DNA from 3 places in the Nocardia mangyaensis genome. Region 3 is predicted to be linked to each of the others. Evidence: riboswitches for the same ligand, from Rfam matches in the RefSeq annotation. Region 3 holds a riboswitch; each other region holds the start of a gene.

Region 1 (6,037 bases), 1.1 Mb from region 3:
ATCTGCTGGTGATGACCGCCACTCCCATTCCGCGCACCATCGCGATGACCACCCTCGGCGATCTGGAGACCTCCACCCTCACCCAGCTGCCGAGGGGCCGCTCGCCGATTGTGTCGAAAGTCGTGCCCCGCAAACTGCATCCGGGCTGGGTGGACCGCGCCTGGGAGCGCATCGTCGAGGAGGTCGGCGCGGGCAGACAGGCCTATGTGGTGTGTTCGCGCATCGGCGAGGACCCCGACGCGCCCCCGGCGAAGGGTAAGAAGTCGGCGCAGGAGAAGGAGGGGCCGACCACCCAGGCCGCTGTCGAGATGTACGAGACGCTCGGCGCCGGGCCGCTCGCCGGAGTCCGGGTCGGACTGCTGCACGGTCGGCTGCCCGCCGACGAGAAGGACCAGGTGATGCGCCAGTTCAACGACGGCGCCATCGACGTGCTGGTCTGTACCACCGTGGTCGAGGTCGGCGTAGACGTGCCCAACGCGACGGTCATGGTGATCGTCGACGCCGACCGGTTCGGCGTGAGCCAGCTCCACCAGCTGCGCGGCCGGATCGGACGGGGCAAGCATCCCGGCCTGTGTCTGCTTGTCACCGACGCCGCGCCCGGCGGCACCGCGATGGCCCGGCTGGAAGCGGTCGCCGCGACCACCGACGGTTTCGAGCTGTCGGTGCTGGATCTGCGCCAGCGTCGCGAGGGCGATGTGCTCGGCGCCGCCCAGTCCGGCACGGCCCGCTCGCTGCGGCTGCTCTCGCTGCTCGACGACCTCGAGGTGATCACCGCGGCACAGGAACTGGCCAGGCAGGTCGTCGCCGAGGACCCCGGACTCGTGAAGCACCCCGGTCTGGCGGGCATGATGCACGCCGCCGTCGATGGCGAACGCATCGAGTACCTGGCGAAATCCTGACCACCGCGCCGATCCGCGAAACGTGCCTGCCCGGATCGGGTGCGGTGTACGACACCGCCGCGGCGACGGCGGTCAGCGCGGCAGGCGTGGGTACGGCAGGTCGGTGCTGGTGTGTTCGGCGACCGCCAGCGGCCGACCGATCTGCGGGAACGCGCGCTGTGGGCAACTCGCTCGCTCGCAGACCTTGCAGCCCGCCCCGATCGGCACCGCGACCAGCGGGTCGTCGAGCTGAATGCCCTGGGAATACACCAGCCGGTCGGCGTATTCGATGTCGCAGCCCAGCCCGATGACGAAGTTCTTCGACGAGGCCCCGTGCCCCTGCGGACCGCTCGGCGTGGTGCGCGCGATCCACAGGTAGCGGCGACCGTCGGGCATCTCCGAGATCTGGGTGAGGATGCGGCCGGGATGGGCGAAGGCCTCGTGGGTGACCCACAGCGGGCAGCTGCCACCGACCCGGGAGAAGTGGAACGCGGTGGCGGACTGGCGCTTCGAGATGTTGCCCGCTCGGTCGGTGCGGACGAGGAAGAACGGCACCCCGCGCTGGCCCTGACGCTGCAGGGTGCTGAGCCGATGGCAGACCGTCTCGAAACCGACCTCGAACCGCAAGGCCAGCAGATCGACGTCGTAGCGCAGTTCCTCGGCCGAACGCAGGAACCGCCCGTAGGGCAGGATCAACGCGCCCGCGAAGTAGTTGGCCAGTCCCACCCGGGCCAGCGTGCGGGATTCGCCGGTGAGCGCGCGGGATTCGGCGAGCACGTTGTCGATTTCGCGGCCGTAGAGCAGCAGGCCGAGGGTGGAGGCGATCTGGAAGGCGCGCTGGCCGGGACGCAGCCGCCGGGCCAACGTCAGGGTGCGGGTGTCGGGATCGTAGTGGCGTTTGGGGATGGTCGGGTCGGCGCCGTCGCCGCGCACGAGCACGGTCACCCCGGCGCGTTCCTCGGCGACCCGGGCGAGTTGACGATCCAGCGAGCCGATACTCAGCCCGGACTCCTCGAACAGCTGCTCGGCGGCATGGTCGAGGGTGGCGATGTGATTGCGGTGGTCGTAGAAGAAGTCGCGCACGTCCTCGTACGGCATGGGGGTGCCCGGCGCGCCGCTGGGAGTGTCGACCCGCGAGGACAGCAGATCGAGCTGATCGGTGGCCGCGCGCAGGCGCCGGTGCATGGCGATCACGATCCGCGCCACCTCCGGCAGGCGGGTCGCCAGTTCCTCGACCTCGGTGATCGGCGCGGTGTCGCCGCCGCCCGCGGCTTCCACCAGCACCTCGTGCAGGTCCGAGACCAGGCGGGCATCGGAGTCGGCGGCGAAGAACTGGACATCGAGATCGAAGGTCGAATTGAGTTTCAGCAGTACCGGAATGGTGAGCGGCCGCTGATCGCGTTCGAGCTGATTGAGATAACTTGGCGAGAGATCCAGTGACTTCGCGAGCGCGGCTTGCGTCATTCGCCGTTCCTCGCGCAGCCGTCGCAGCCTGGCCCCCGCGTACATCTTTCGCACGTCGAAGATCCTAACGCGGCTGGTTCGCAATGTTCGCTGAAAGTCGCGATTGTCTGTGCAGAACCCTAGTCCTGCAAGGGATTCTATCTGTAACTACTGGTGCGTAACGTGCGAAGAGCCTGGCGCCGAACAGTGACTGCCCAGGACAGGAGCGACACCGTCCCGGGCAGTCACGGCGATGATCAGCGCAGCGCGGCCGCGGCGGTCACCAGATTACGCAGCGAGGCCTCGACCTCGACCGGGCCGCGGGTCTTCAGCCCGCAGTCCGGGTTCACCCAGAGACGCTCGGCCGGAACCGCTTTCAGCGCCGCCGACAGCGAGATGGTGATCTCCTCCACCGAGGGCACCCGCGGGGAGTGGATGTCGTAGACGCCGGGACCGACGCCGAGCGCGAAACCCGCCGCGTTCAGGTCGTCGAGGACCTCCATGTGCGAACGGGCCGCCTCGATCGAGGTGACATCGGCGTCCAGGCCCGCGATGGCCGAGATGACCTCGCCGAACTCCGAATAGCACAGGTGGGTGTGCACCTGGGTGGTGTCCGCGACCCCGGCGGTGGCCAGGCGGAACGAATCCACCGACCACCGGAGGTAGGCGGGCTGGTCGGCCGCGCGCAGCGGCAGCAGCTCGCGCAGGGCGGGCTCGTCGACCTGGATGACCCTGGTGCCCTGGGCTTCCAGGTCCACGGTCTCGTCGCGGATGGCGAGGGCGACCTGGCGGGCCGAGTCACCGAGGGGCTGGTCGTCACGCACGAACGACCAGGCCAGGATGGTCACCGGGCCGGTGAGCATGCCCTTGACGGGCTTGGTGGTCAGCGACTGGGCGTAGCCGATCCACGACAGCGTCATCGGCTCGGGCCGCGAGACATCCCCGAACAGGATCGGCGGGCGCACGCACCGGGTGCCGTAGGACTGCACCCAGCCGTTGTCGGTGGCGGCGAAGCCGTCGAGCAGCTCGGCGAAGTACTGCACCATGTCGTTGCGCTCGGGCTCGCCGTGCACCAGCACGTCCAGACCCAGCTTCTCCTGCAGGGCGATCACGTCGGCGATCTCGGCCTGCATCCGGCGCACGTACTCGGCCTCGTCGATCTCGCCCTTGCGTAGCGCGGCGCGCGCCAGGCGGATCGCCGAGGTCTGCGGGTAGGAGCCGATCGTGGTGGTCGGCAGCACCGGCAGGTCGAGGTGGTCGCGCTGCAGCGCGCGCCGCTCGTCGGCGGGCAGCCGGTTGAGGTCGCGCTCGTCGAGGGCGGCCAGCCGGGTGCGGACCCGCTCGTCGTGCAGGCGTGGATCGGTGCGCCGCGACTCGGCGGCAGCGCGCGCGGCGGCCAGCTCGGCGGCGACCGCGTCGGTGCCCGTGGTGAGGGCGGTGGCGAGCAGGCGCACTTCGGCGACCTTCTCGGCGCCGAAGGCCAGCCACGAGCGCAGCCGCTCGTCGAGCTCGGTCTCGGGGTCCAGCGAGTACGGCACGTGCAGCAGCGAGGACGAGCTGGACACGGCGACCGAACCGGCGCTGCCCAGCAGGGTGCCCAGCGTGCCCAGCGCGGCGTCCAGATCGGTGCGCCAGATGTTGCGGCCGTCGACGACGCCGCCCACGACCAGCTTGGTCGCCAGCGCGGGCAGCACCGCGAGGTCACCGACCTGCGTACCCGCGGTGAAGTCGACCGCGACACCTTCGATGGCGGTGTCGGCGAGGGCGCCGAGCGCGCCGTCGGGGTGGCCGAAATAGGTGGCGACCAGGATCGCCGGACGCCGCTCGCCGCTCGACAGCTCGGTGTAGGTCTCGCGGACCAGCGCGATCTCGGTCTCGGTGAGGTCGGTGACCAGCACCGGCTCGTCGAACTGGACCCACTGCGCGCCCGCGTCGGCGAGCCGGGTGAGCAGGTCGCGATAGAGGGCGACCAGCTCGGGCAGACGGTCCAGCGCCGCGCCGTCGGCAGCCTTGGCCAGCTTCAGGAAGGTGAGCGGGCCGACCACCACCGGGCGGGCCGCGACACCGAGCTCGATCGCCTCGGCCAGCTCGGCCAGCAGCTTGTCCGGGTGCAGCGAGAAGACCGTCTCGGCGTCGATCTCGGGCACCAGGTAGTGGTAGTTGGTGTCGAACCACTTGGTCATCTCGAGCGGGGCCACGGTGTCGGTGCCGCGTGCGGCCGCGAAGTAGCGGTCCAGCGGATCGGCGATTCCGGCGACGCGCCGCGGCAACGCGCCGAGCAGCACGGCGGTGTCGAGCACCTGGTCGTAGTAGGAGAAGGTGCCGACCGGCACCGAGTCCAGGCCGGCGGCCCGCAGCTCGAGCAACTGCGCGCGTCGCAGTGCACGGCCGACGGTGTGCAGGTGCCCGGCGTCGGCGCGACCGGCCCAGTAGGCCTCGATGGCGCGCTTGAGCTCTCGGTTCGGGCCCACCCGGGGCAGACCGAGAACCGTGGCGGTGAAAGGAGTGTGCGAAACAGTCACGGAAGTTTCTCCAGTGCGGTATGGACGGCCGCCACCATGCGGGCAGACGCCAACCGCCGGACCGTCCACTCGACGCGTGCGACACGTGGCGGCAGGTCTGCTGGTGGTCCGCGCGCCCGATCCACGAGGCGGTGGCCGCCGGATACGGCGTATCCGGCACAGTCGGCAGGTCTTCGGACTCGCGGGCACCGGTCGTTGTGCTCGACCGACCTACTGGCCGTCGCTTCCCAAGCCTGCGGCCCAGTGCGTGATGACGGCGGTCGTTCCTGCATACCGCTGCGGGACAGTCCCGGATTCTCACCGGGTTCCCTCTCACCCGGCACCGGGAATCCGGTGCGGGCTTCGACACCGGCGCGGGAGGTCGGGGCTCCGACTCTTCCACCGCGCAGGCGAACCAGCTGCACCTCTCAGCATAGGGCCTCGCCGGGCCGAGGATGACCGGTGCGTCTGGGGCAGTGCCGTGACCTGCGGATTGCCCCGGTCGCGCGAGCACGCACCGGCAAGGGCTCGAAACGGTGAGATGTGACGGTCCGATGAACGCAACTTCGCAGGTGGGCGGGTGTGCGCTGTGAAGAATACGACGAAGCCACCTTGCTGGTGAACCGGCGGTTCGGGGCCGGGTACCGTAGGCCAATGTTCTCGAAAGTCTTGGTCGCCAATCGCGGCGAGATCGCCATCCGCGCCTTCCGTGCAGCCTACGAACTAGGCATCGGAACCGTCGCGGTGTTTCCGTACGAAGACCGCAATTCGGTGCACCGGCTGAAGGCGGCGGAGTCCTATCAGATCGGCGAGCAGGGCCATCCGGTCCGGGCCTATCTCTCGATCGAGGCGATCATCGACGCGGCCAAGAGCGCGGGCGCCGACGCGATCTACCCCGGCTACGGCTTCCTGTCGGAGAACCCCGACCTGGCCGCGGCGTGCGCGCGCGAGGGCATCACCTTCATCGGGCCCACCGCCGAGGTGCTGGAGATGGCCGGCAACAAGGCCACCGCGATCGAGGCGGCACGGGCTGCCGGGCTGCCGGTGTTGAAGTCCAGCGAGCCCTCGGCCGACATCGAGGAGCTGCTCGCGGCCTCCGCCGAGCTCGAGTACCCGATCTTCGTCAAGGCGGTCGCCGGTGGCGGTGGACGCGGTATGCGCCGGGTCGCCGCCCCCGAGCAGCTGCGCGAGTCGATCGAGGCCGCTTCGCGGGAA
Region 2 (6,037 bases), 3.3 Mb from region 3:
CCGCGGGGACCGGGAGTCGGTCGCCGGCGCATTCGGGCTGCGAGGTAGTGCCGAACCAGGTGCCCTTGTACGACAGCTGCTCACCGGCGTCGAGCGTCTTCATCTCCGGCGGACCGGCGGGATTGCAGTCCTCGCTCGCCCACAACCGGCGCTGGCCGTCGAGGGTGTAGACGAGGAACTGCGGGCCCGCGCCGAGATCGCGGGCGCAGGGCGTGGCGGAGATGTTGGTGATGACCGTGCCGAAGCTGGGCTGGTCACCCACCCGATAGGTGGGCTGGCCAATGGTCACCTTCAACGCCAGCGACTGATCGGTACACGGCTCTGCCGGTGGTCCGTCGGGATCGGTGGTCGGTGTGGCCGACTCACTCGGTGTCGCCGAGGCACTGGCCTCGCTCGTACTGCTCGACGCCGACGACGTGGTGGCGGTCGTGGACGACGACGTCGTCGCGGCGGCCTCGGGGTCGCCGGAGGAGTCGCCACCGCGCGCGACCAGCGTGACGAGCCAGATCACCAGTGCGAGCGCGACGACGATGACGCCGATGGCGAGTGCCCGGCGACGCCAGTAGATCTCCGGTGGTAGCGGTCCATTCGGTTCCAGCACGCCTCAACGGTAAGCGCAGCGCGGGGACGTGCGCTCGATGACCTCGGCGTGTCGGCGTTGAACCCGACTGGTTCGTCCGGTTCAGACCACCTCGCCGATATTGCCGACCGTCCGGCGCAGGTGCACCCGCCCGTCCGCGAGCTTGTAGGTGACGCTGGCGATGGCGCACTGGCCGGTGGCCACGCGCTGGGAGATGATCATCGACCGCTGCATGAGCAGACGGCTGGTCTCCTCGACGTGGCGTGCCTCGAATTCGTCGATGGTGGTGAGCCCTTCACGGCGACCGATGAGGATCGACGGGGTGACCCGTTCGACCACGCTGCGGATGAAGCCGCCGGGGACCTCGCCGCCGTCGAGCGCATCGATGGTGGCTTTCACAGCGCCGCAGCTGTCGTGGCCGAGCACGACGATCAGCGGAACGTTGAGCACCTCGACGCCGTATTCGATCGAGCCGAGCACCGAGCTGTCGACCACATGACCCGCGGTGCGGACCACGAACATGTCGCCGAGGCCCTGGTCGAAGATCAGCTCGGCGGCGACTCGGGAGTCACCGCAGCCGAACAGGATCGCGTGGGGGTGCTGACCGCTGACGAGCTTGGCTCGGTCGGCGGCGCCCTGGCTAGGATGCAGCAGGGTGTCGTTGACGAAGCGCTCGTTGCCCTCGCGCAGCGACTTCCAGGCGCTTATCGGATTTGAACCAGGCATACCGACCATTGTGCACAGGCCGATGGTTACCAGCGAGTCCGCCGCGTTACGCGTCGGCAAAGAGAGCCTGGCTGAGGCGGAACGGAAACAGTGAGTATCGACGCGGACGTCCTCGTTGACTGGTTCACCGACACAGGGCGCGACCTGCCGTGGCGCGGCCCCGAAGCCAGCGCGTGGCACATCCTGATGAGCGAGATCATGCTGCAGCAGACTCCGGTGGTCCGGGTCGAGCCGATCTGGCGCGAGTGGGTGGCGCGCTGGCCGGTGCCCTCGGCGATGGCGGCCTCCTCGCAGGCCGAGGTGTTGCGCGCGTGGGGCAAGCTCGGCTATCCGCGACGGGCGCTGCGGTTGCACGAGTGCGCGCGGGTGCTGGCCACCGAACACGGCGACGAGGTCCCCACCGATGTCGACGTGCTGCTGAGCCTGCCCGGCATCGGCGCCTACACTGCCCGTGCGGTGGCCTGCTTCGCCTACGGTCAGCGAGTTCCCGTGGTGGACACCAATGTTCGACGGGTGGTCGCGCGGGCGGTGCACGGACGCGAGCCGGGCAATCCTGCCGCGCGCGATCTCGCCGAGACCGAGACGCTCCTGCCCACCGACGTACCGCACGCCGCGAAGTTCTCGGCGGCGTTGATGGAACTGGGCGCCCTGGTCTGCACGGCCCGCAATCCCCGCTGCGCACAGTGCCCACTGCCGAACTGCGCGTGGGTCGACGCGGGTCGTCCGGCAGCCGCGGTGGCCCGCAAGGTGCAGAAGTACGAGGGCACCGACCGCCAGGCGCGCGGACGGCTCCTCGACGTCCTGCGCGCGGCCAGCGGCCCCGTCGAGCAGATCCGCCTTGACCTGGCGTGGACCCGCGACCCCGGCCAACGCGCCCGCGCCCTCGACTCACTCCTCGTCGACGGCCTCATCGAGCAAACCGACGACGGCCTCTTCGCTCTCGCGGGCGAGGGCGGCGCGGATTGACCGAGGGCCGACGCTACGGGAGGACGCGGTTCAGAAAGCAGGTGACGTGCTCGAGGTATGCCTGGGGCTGTTCGTCGTGCACGAGGTGGCCGGCCCCCGCGATGCGCACGTACTCCGCGTCGGGATGGACCTCGGCCATGGTCCGCATCTGCCCCGGCGGGGTGATGGTGTGCTCGCCCTCGATGAGCAGGGCGGGCACCGTGAGCGACTTCCATTCGGTCCAGAAATCGCGGGTGCCCCACTCCTCGGAGATCGCGCGGAACGTGTCGACCGCGCCGTGGAGCCGGTAGCCGTCGGGGGCGCTGGTGAACGCGCGCAGGAAGTAGCGGCCCGCGACCGGGCCGAAGTAGTCGAGCATCGCCTGCTCGTCGGGGAACGGTTGAGGCCAGGAGTGGATGAGCGCGGCCCAGTGCGCGGCGGTGCGGCCGGTGAAATCGGGGGCGATGTCCTCGACGACGAGGGCACGCACCCGATCGGGGTGGGTGGCGGCGAAGACCCAACCGTGCAGCGCGCCCATCGAGTGCCCGACGATCACCATCGGTTCACCGATCTCGGCGGTGAGCTCGGCCAGATCGGCGACAAACGCCTCGGTCGTGAGCTCGGCGGGCGGGACGCGACCATGCCCGGCGGCATCGACGGTGTAGAGGTGCCCGTGCGCGCGCAGCCACGGCAACTGATCGGTCCAGGTGCGCGCGCTGCCCATCAAGCCGTGCAGGAGCAGGATCGGGGCGCCGGTGCCCCCTTCGTCGTACAACACCCTGCCGATTGTGCCGGAGAACGCGTGCTGTCCGGGTTGCTGATCTGCGTGCTCGACGCCTGTCAGGGCCGCGCGCCCCGCGCTCGAACGCGCGCAGATACTGTCGGGTCATGGCTGTTGTGAAGATCAATGCGATCGAGATTCCCGAAGGTGCCGGCCCGGAGCTGGAGAAGCGATTCGCCGCGCGTGCGCACGCGGTGGAGAACTCCCCCGGTTTCCTCGGTTTCCAGCTGCTGCGCCCGGTCGCCGGTGACAACCGGTATTTCGTGGTGACGCAGTGGGATTCCGAGGATTCCTTCGCCGCGTGGCGCGATGGTCCGGCGCGGGCGGCGCACGCCGGCAACGGTGGCGAGGGCGAGCGGCCCAAGCCGGTGTCGACCGGGGCCTCGCTGCTCGAGTTCGAGGTCGTCCTCGACGTCCCAGCCAAGGGCTGATAGCGGCGTTTCCGCTGGACACGCGCGCGGTCGTATTGACCAGACGCAGGGCGACTGTCACAGTTCGAGTGAACATACGCGAGGGTGCGCGGTAATCCGGTGTGAATCCGGAGCGGTCGCGCCACTGTCATCCACGTACCGGGTCCCCGGTGCCGGAGAGCCAGACACCGGCACCCGCGCACCACACTCGACCATGGGACGCGTATCCCTGAGGAGGACCGAATGGCCATCGCGCATTCACCCAGCCGGGACACCGGCCTCGACAACCTGGCAACCGTGCTCGTCACGGTCGGTGTCGTTCTGCTCGCTCTGCTCACGCTGTACCTGGTCGGTTTCGATCAGGGGGCCGTCTCGCGCAGCGGGATGTTCCTGCACGAGCTGATGCACGACGGACGTCATCTGCTGGGCGTCCCGTGCCACTGACCGATTCACTGAAGACCCTGCTGTTGCGCGGCCTGCTGGCCGGTCTGATCGCCGGCCTGCTGGCCGCCTCGGTGGGCTATTTCGTCGGCGAGCCCAGGATCGACGCCGCGATCGCCATCGAAGAGGCCGCCGCTCCGGCAGAGCACGGTCACGGCGAAGAAGAAGCCACCGGGGGGCACTCCCACGGCGACGAGGCGGAGGTCAGCCGGTCCGGGCAGAAGGCGGGCCAGTTCCTCGCGCTCGGTCTGGCCGGGATGGCATTCGGCGCGCTGTTCGCCCTGGCGATCAATCTCGCCCGGCGGTTCAGCACGCTCTCGGGACCACGATTGGTGTTGACCGGCGCGGTGCTCGCGTGGGCGGCGATCGTCGCGGTGCCCTTCTTCAAGTACCCGGCCAACCCACCCGCGGTGGGCGACCCGGACACCATCAACGATCGCACCTGGCTGTGGGTGGCCGCCGTCGTGCTCGGTCTGCTCGCGGTCACGGCCGGTGTCGCGGCCTACCGTGCGCTGGCGAGTCAGCTGGGCACAGTCCGGTTGATCGCGGGGGTGGCGGCGTTCGTGCTGGTCACCACGGTCGGCTACCTCGTGTTGCCCGGTGTGAACGAGGTGGCCGACGATTTTCCGGCGTCGCTGCTGTGGGAGTTCCGGGTGGCCTCGCTCGCGCAGACCGCCACACTGTGGGCGAGTCTGGGGCTGGCGTTCGCCGCGCTCACCGAATTCGCTTCTCGGCGTAGCACTCCGGTAGCAGAGCAGGTCGCTACCGCAGGGTGATCCTGAGGCGTATACGAGAAAGGCAGTGTCGGTGTCATGACCGACACTGCCTCTTCCGTTTCCGCTCCCGCTGTTCGCGCGATCCGCCCCCGCGCGGTGACCCTCGCGTTCGCCGGACTGGTGACCGCGCTCGGCGCCGGTGTCGCCGAGGGCCTGCTGCGCGCGGTGCGTGGCGGCGGCGAGTTCGGCGCCACCGCGACCGGGCTGTTGCCCCGGCTCGCGATCTATCTGGCCGTCGTCGGGGTGGCGCTGTACATGCTCAACGGCAGTCGCGTCGCGCGCGCGGTGCTGACCGTCGGTATCGGTGTGGTCGGCCTGGTCTCGCTGATCATCGAGCCGCTGGCAGTCGTGTTGTCGACCGACGATTTCGGCACGCTGTTCGCCGGGTACACCCCCGAGTCCACCGTGCTGGCGAGCCTGCGGGCCGTGCACGTCCTGGCCGTGGTGATCGCGATCCCGGCCATGTACACCCCGGCCGCCCATCGCTGGTTCACCCAGCGCTGATCGGGCACGCGCGAGACCGCACGCGTGCCCGGCGCCACATCAGATGATCTCGGCGTCCAGTTCCACCTCGGCGACACCGGCGAGCGCCTTGCTCACCGGGCAGCCGTGCTTGGCGGCGGTGGCCGCGGCGTAGAAGCCCTCGGCGCCGATGCCGGACGCGACGGCCCGCACGGTCAGCTTGATCTTGCTGATCCGGAAGCCGCCCTCGGGGTCAGGGCCCAGCGTCACGTCGGCGGTCACGTCCAGGCTCTCCGGCGTGCCGCCCGCGTTGGCGATCTCGGCCGAGAGCGCCATCGAGTAGCACGACGAGTGCGCGGCGGCGATCAGCTCCTCCGGGCTGGTCCCCTCGGCCGTGTCGGCCACGCGGCGCGGGAAGCTCACGTCGAACTTGCCGACGTTGGAGCTGACCAGTTCGACCTGGCCCGAGCCATCCTGCAGCCCGCCTGCCCACGTGGTTCGTGCACTACGAGTAGGCATTCACAATCCTTTCGCTTCGGGTGCGTGCGATCCGGTTACGAAGCTACTCGCGCACGCGCGGTTCATGGGGCGGCACTGGTGACCTCGTCGAGACGTTCCAGCATCTCGGGCCACACCTGCTGATGGAGGTCGCGTACGGCGGCGGTCGGAAATCCGGAGTGGCGCAACCGCAGCCGGATGCCGCGCGGCTGTTTGCGGAACTCCGCGGCGACCACGGTCTCGACGCCGTCGGTGGCGGCGGTGACCCAGGTGAACTCGATCCGGCGGTCCGGTTCCAGCGTCAGGATGCGGCCGTAGTGCGGATTGCGCTTGTCGGCCGAGCCGGTGTCGAAGTACAGCGGTTCGTTCACCACGGGACGCATCAGCACCGATCCGGGGACGGCCAGCCACAGGTCGA
Region 3 (6,037 bases):
GGGCTTCGACCGTCCCGGGATCGATGCCGAGGTCCAGCGGTACCTCGAGCAATTGCAGATCGCGCACAAGGTGACGGTGCAGGACGGTCGTCTGTCGACGGTGGATCTGTCGCAGGGGCAGCGCAAGCGCCTGGCATTGCTGACCGCCCTGCTCGAAGATCGCCAGATCTACGTCTTCGACGAATGGGCCGCCGATCAGGAGCCGCGCTTCCGCGACGTTTTCTATCACGAGATCCTCGGTGACCTGAAGCGCCGCGCGAAGACGGTCATCGTGATCACCCACGACGATCGCTACTTCGGCTGCGCCGACCAGCTGGTGAAACTCGACTTCGGTGTGGTCTCGGCGTAGCTCACGCGGCACGGGCGCTGCACCGGCACGACGCCGGGTCAGCGCCTCTCGTGTGTCAAGCGCTTTCGCGCCGGGCCGCGATCACCTGTGCCATGGGCGGCCGGTCGGCGAGGCTCACTTCCGAAGGTGTTCGCTGCCAGCCGGTTTCGCCGGGCAAGAACTGGACGAGACCGATCCCGGAGTCGCGGATGCCGAGTCGGTCGAGCAGGGTGGCCACCACCTGCCTGCTCATCACCGCGAGTTCGTGGGTCGGCCGGTTGCGGTGGACCCGGACTCCGAGATCGACCTGGGCGATGGCCGAGAGGCCGTGCCGTTGCCAGCAGTCGAGCAGGATGCCGATCTCGGCGCCGTAGCCGCTGGCGAAGGAGATTTCCCCGAGCAGCGTGCGGGTGGCGGCGTATTCGCCGCCCAGGGGCTGCACGATCTCGGCCAGCGCGGGTGCGAGCGCGGTGAGCAGGGGACGCGCCACGAGTTGGGTGATCCGGCCGCCGCCGTCGGCGTCGACGACGGACCCACTGGTCATCGGTCGCCGGTAGTAGCCCTTGACCAAGGCGATCTCGGGATCGTCGAACAATGGCTCGAGCAGCGCGGGCACGAACAGCGGACTGGGCTCGACCAGGTCGGCGTCGAGGAAGACCAGCACGTCACCGGTACACACCGCCAGTGATCGCCACAGCACCTCGCCCTTCCCTGGCCGCGGGGTGATCTCGGGCAAAGCCTCCTGGCTGGTGAACACGGACGCCCCGGCCGCCCGCGCCCGGGCGACGGTGCGGTCGGTGGAGCCCGCGTCCAGCACGAGCAGTTCGTCGACGAGCTCGCCGAGCAGCGGCCGGACCGAGGCGACCACCCCGGCGACGGTGTCCTCGTCGTCGTGCGCCGGGACGATCACCGAGACCCGGCGACCCAGCTTGCGGTCGATCAGCGCACGGACGTCCATGCCACCCAGTGAACGACACACCGGGCTGCACCGCTACCGCTGCGCGTCGACGCTGTGATCATGGCCAACCGGCGAGCGAGCCCCGCTGGCCATCGGGACAAGCGCGCGGACATCGCGCGCCGGATGCGTGACGCGGCGTGGCGTCGCGTCACGCCGGGTACGGTAGGAGCGGAGTCGCCCCGGTGTCCATCCTCGGGCGCGACGGTCGGCGGACGGATGGGGTAGGAGCACGTCATGAGCCAGACAGCGGCAACCGTCGGCGAGGTGGCCAAGGGGTCGAAGACCGATCTGGTCGATGGTCGGTACACGGTGCGGCTCGACCTCGCCGCTCCGGCGGGGGCGGTGGACGTCTCCGCGGTGCTGGTGACCGCGGACGGCAAGGTCCGCTCGGACGCCGATTTCGTGTTCTTCAACAATCCCTCGGCGCCCGGCGTGCAGATGGAATCCGATGCTGTTGTCTCGGTGGATCTTTCGGCGTTGCCGGCCGACATTCATCGGGTCGTGATCGCGGGTAGCACCGAGGCGCAGGGCATTCGGTTCGGTGAGGTCACCGGGTTGCGGATCTCGATCGCCGGTGCGAGCCAGTCGTTGACCTTCGTGCCGCCGGGCCTGGACACCGAGACGGTGCTGCAGGCCGTGGCGCTGTACCGCCGGGGGAGCGGGTGGCGTCTCGACGCGGTCGGACAGGGGTACAGCGCGGGGCTCGCCGCTTTCGCGACCGAGCACGGGATCTCCGTCGAGGAGGAACCCGCCGAGGCCACCGCGCCGTCACCGCAACCTGCTGCGCCGCAACACCCCGTGCCACCGCAGCCTGTCGGTGCGCCGCAACACCCCGGTCAGCCGCCCCGGTACGGCGCGCAGCAGCAAGCGCACGCCGCGGCGCCACATCAGGTTCCGCCTGCGTCGGCGCCCGCGATCGACCTCCGCAAGGTCGATGTCGTCCTCACCAAGGATTCGCCGAGCCGCCGCGCCAGCATCGACCTGCGCAAGGGCGACCCCGGCTACGTCCTCACCGTCGGCCTCGAATGGGACGGTCGCGGTGCGAAGTACGACCAGCACGGCCGCGTCACCCAGTTCGGCACCGGTGACCTCGACGTGTACTTCTTCTGCCGCAACGAGATCACCGGCGACTACGTCGTGATCAGCGGTGAGAAGGGCCACCAGGGCGACCTGAACACCTGGCCGTTCATGCACCACCAGGGCGACAGCCGCGGCCCCGGCGCCAACAACCTGCCCGCCACCGAGCAGGTGATCGTGCGCCCCACCGAGAACGGCGACCTGCTGCTCAACGTCTACCAGTCCGTCGACAACGGCGCGGGCGCCATCGACAAGTTCGGCAACCCTCGCGTCCGCGTCCGCTACGGCCGCCCCGGCCCCGACGGCCTGCCCGGTCCCGATGCCGACCAGATCACCGTCGTGATCGGCAACGGCAAGAACTCCTTCTGGGCCACCGTCGCCCATATCGATGTCCGCGAGGGCATCCTCACCGTCGACGGCACCGTGCAGTACAGCCGGGCCTTCAGTGAGCGCATGCCGGTCCTCGACACGGCGGGCAACTGGGTCCGCTCCGCCAAGAACGGACCCGTGGGCCGCAGCAAGAAGAGCAACGGCCTCGGGCTCAGCAGCTATTCCGGCCGCTGCCCCGACCCTCGCTGATCGGGCGATGCCCCGGGGGAAGACGACTGTCCAGTTGTGATCTTGGTACAGTCGTCGAGCCGTGGTGTTCGGGAAATCGGTGTGAAACCGGTGCGGCCCTCGCCACTGTGATCGGGAGCGACGGATCGATCCGGCCGAGAAGATGTCGGCCGGAGCCACTGGGGCACAGGTGCCCTGGGAAGGTGGATCCGTCGCGTGACCATCCCGTCAGCCAGGAGACCGGCCACGGCCCCGTAGTACCCATTCCACGAGGACCTGGAAGGCCGTCACTTGACCCCCTCTGTTTTCGCGCGCCTGCGTACCAGCGCGCTGATCGCCTGCGCGATCGTCGTCACCGGGTGCGGTGTGCAGCCCAGCCCCGCAGCCACCGGCGCAGACGCCGTGACCCGCGCCAACTGCGGGATCGACATCACCGTCGACGCACCCCCGCAGCGCATCTACGCCGCCTACCAGCCCTCGATCGAGATCGCGCACGCCCTCGGCGTCACCGACCGGCTCGTGGGGACCGCGTACCTCGACTCCACGGTGCTGCCCGAGTACGAGGCCGCGCAGGCGAAGTCCGCCTACGTCGAGAAGCTGCCGAGTCGCGACGAACTGCTCGCCCAGAACCCGGATTTCGTGCTGTCGGGATTCAACGGAGTATTCGCCCGGTCGGCGCAGAACAGCGTCGGCACCCGCGCGAGCCTGCACGATCTCGGTGTCCGGACCTGGGTCGTGAGCCCGCTGTGCCCCAGCGCGGACGGACTCGCCGACGAGGCGATCGACCCCTCGACCGTGCGCTTCGAGAATGTCTACGCGGACCTGCGTGACCTCGGCGCGCTGTGGGCCGTCTCCGAACGTGCCGACGAAGTGGTCGCTGAGCTCAGCGACCGCATCGCCGCGGTCAGCGCGACCGTGGCGAACGCGCCGCGCCCCCGGGTCGCTGTCGTGACGCCCAAGGACGACGGTTCCTACACCGCGGCCGGTGGCATCGACTTCATCACCCAGATCATCGAGGCCGCCGGCGGCGTGAACGCCTTCGCCGATCTCACCGAGCGCCGCAATGTGCAGATCGGTGCCGAGGAACTCATCGCCCGCGATCCCGACATCATCCTCACCAGCGCTTGCTGCAAGGCCACCTACACCCGCGCCGACGGGCAGCCGCAGGTCGACAAGATCGTCGGCAACCCGGCCTTCGCGAATCTGACCGCCGTGCGCAACGGCGTGGTCCACCCCTTCCTGTTCGCGGACCGGGCCGCCGGTGTGCGGATCGCGCACGCGACCGAGCTGGTCGCCGAGCTGATTCACCCCGATCTGTTCGATCGGTGACCCGCGCCGTTCGCGGCACCGGCCTGATCGTCGCCGGTGCCGCGCTCGCCGGTGCCTGTGTCGCCTCGATCCTGATCGGCTCGCACCCGCTCACCCTCGATCAGGCGATCGCGGCGTTCACCGACTTCCGCGGCACCGACAGCGACCGGATCGTGCGCTACATCAGGCTGCCGAGAACGATCGCGGGACTGCTCGCGGGTGTCGCACTCGCGCTGGCGGGCACCGTGATGCAGGGGCTGACCCGCAATCCACTCGCCGGGCCCGGCCTGCTCGGCATCAACGCCGGCGCCTCGTTGGCCATCGTGCTCGCCATGGGCGTGCTCGGCCTGACCGCGCCGACCGGGTTCATCTGGTTCGCCTTCCTCGGTGCGGCGGTCGCGGCCGCGTTCGTCTACGTGCTCGGGTCGTTGGGATTCGGGGGCGCGACGCCGGTGAAGCTGGCCCTGGCCGGTGCCGCGTTCACCGCACTGTGCGGATCGATCACCACCGCGATCACCCTGCTGGATCGGACCACGTTCGACAATTTCCGGTTCTGGGTGGTCGGATCGCTGACCAGGGCCGATGTCGAATCCGTGTGGCGGGTCGCCCCGTTCGTCGCCGTCGGTGCGGTCCTGGCCGTCGCGGTGGCACGACCGTTGAACGCGATCGCCATCGGGGACGATCTCGCCCGCACACTCGGCACCCGCCTGGTCGCGGTGCGGGCCACCGGCGCGGCCGGTGTCGTGCTGCTCGCCGGGTCGGCCGTGGCGATCGCCGGGCCGGTCGCGTTCGTCGGACTGGTGGTTCCGCACATCGCGCGCGCCTTCGCCGGGCACGACTATCGGGGGGTGCTCGTCTGGTCGGCGATCCTCGGGCCCACCCTGCTGTTGCTCGCCGACATCCTCGGCCGCGTCCTCGCGCAGCCCCAGGAGATCCAGGTCGGCATCATCACCGCGTTCGCCGGATCGCCGTTCTTGCTCTATCTCGTGCGCAATCGGAAGGTGGCGACGCTGTGACCCTCGCCGAACGTGGCGTGCTGCCCAGCGGCACGCTGCTGCTGCGAACGCCCGGGCGCCGCGTCGTCATCCGGGCCCAGCGGCGATCCCTGCTGCTCACGGTGCTGCTCACGGCGGCGGCATCGGCCGTGGCGGCCTGGTCGCTCACCGTCGGCCACTATCCGCTCACGGCCGCGGACGTGCTGCGGGTCCTCGCGGGTGGCGGCACGCTCATCGAATACGACGTGGTCGTCAGCGATCGGTTGCCCCGCGTGCTCACCGGGCTGTGCACCGGCGCCGCCTTCGCCATCTCCGGGGCGATCCTGCAGCGGATCGCCACGAATCCCCTGGTCAGCCCGGAGATCATCGGCATCAACGCGGGTGCTTCGCTGGGCGCCCTGGTGGTGAGCGTGCTGCTCGGCGGCTCCGGCCTCGGGCTCGTCGGCGGTGCGCTGGCCGGCGCGTTCGCCGCCATGGCGCTGATCCTTCTGGTGGCGACCAAGGACGGTCTGGACGGCTACCGGCTCGTTCTCGTCGGCATCGGGGTGACGGCAATGTTGACCTCGGCCATCGCGTTCATCCTGACCAGAGCCAATGTCTACCAGGCGCATACGGCAGCCCTGTGGCTCACCGGTAGTCTCGCCAATCGCGACTGGACGCACGTCGGGTTCGGCCTCGCGGCGCTGGGCATCGTCGCTGCGCCGCTGATCGTGTTCGCGCGCTCGCTGCCGCTGCTCGAACTGGGCGACGAGCTGGCGAATTCGCTGTCGGGCAGGCGCGGTCCGCATCGCATCACGCTGATCGTCATCGCCG

Evidence for each region. Region 3 has a riboswitch for cobalamin ahead of BOX37_RS16805 (ABC transporter substrate-binding protein). Riboswitches for the same ligand answer to the same signal wherever they lie in the genome.
Region 1: linked by a shared signal. The riboswitch ahead of metE (5-methyltetrahydropteroyltriglutamate--homocysteine S-methyltransferase) and the one ahead of BOX37_RS16805 (ABC transporter substrate-binding protein) in region 3 are both predicted to bind cobalamin.
Region 2: linked by a shared signal. The riboswitch ahead of BOX37_RS01975 (CbtB domain-containing protein) and the one ahead of BOX37_RS16805 (ABC transporter substrate-binding protein) in region 3 are both predicted to bind cobalamin.

Annotation. Positions count from the first base shown of each region.
Region 1 covers NZ_CP018082.1:4,861,400-4,867,436, reverse strand. The annotation lists gene recG (ATP-dependent DNA helicase RecG) at 1-899, shown strand, start outside; gene BOX37_RS22105 (short-chain fatty acyl-CoA regulator family protein) at 972-2,396, opposite strand; gene metE (5-methyltetrahydropteroyltriglutamate--homocysteine S-methyltransferase) at 2,579-4,843, opposite strand; cobalamin riboswitch at 4,991-5,199, opposite strand; gene BOX37_RS22095 (pyruvate carboxylase) at 5,477-6,037, shown strand, end outside.
Region 2 covers NZ_CP018082.1:435,588-441,624, reverse strand. The annotation lists gene BOX37_RS02000 (hypothetical protein) at 1-601, opposite strand, end outside; gene BOX37_RS01995 (carbonic anhydrase) at 683-1,306, opposite strand; gene BOX37_RS01990 (HhH-GPD family protein) at 1,397-2,272, shown strand; gene BOX37_RS01985 (alpha/beta fold hydrolase) at 2,286-3,029, opposite strand; gene BOX37_RS01980 (antibiotic biosynthesis monooxygenase family protein) at 3,140-3,463, shown strand; cobalamin riboswitch at 3,501-3,653, shown strand; gene BOX37_RS01975 (CbtB domain-containing protein) at 3,686-3,886, shown strand; gene BOX37_RS01970 (CbtA family protein) at 3,877-4,659, shown strand; gene BOX37_RS01965 (hypothetical protein) at 4,696-5,163, shown strand; gene BOX37_RS01960 (OsmC family peroxiredoxin) at 5,203-5,640, opposite strand; gene BOX37_RS01955 (SRPBCC family protein) at 5,703-6,037, opposite strand, start outside.
Region 3 covers NZ_CP018082.1:3,722,549-3,728,585, reverse strand. The annotation lists gene BOX37_RS16820 (ATP-binding cassette domain-containing protein) at 1-349, shown strand, start outside; gene BOX37_RS16815 (glucosyl-3-phosphoglycerate synthase) at 405-1,286, opposite strand; gene BOX37_RS16810 (TerD family protein) at 1,521-2,942, shown strand; cobalamin riboswitch at 2,988-3,184, shown strand; gene BOX37_RS16805 (ABC transporter substrate-binding protein) at 3,213-4,250, shown strand; gene BOX37_RS16800 (FecCD family ABC transporter permease) at 4,247-5,245, shown strand; gene BOX37_RS16795 (FecCD family ABC transporter permease) at 5,242-6,037, shown strand, end outside.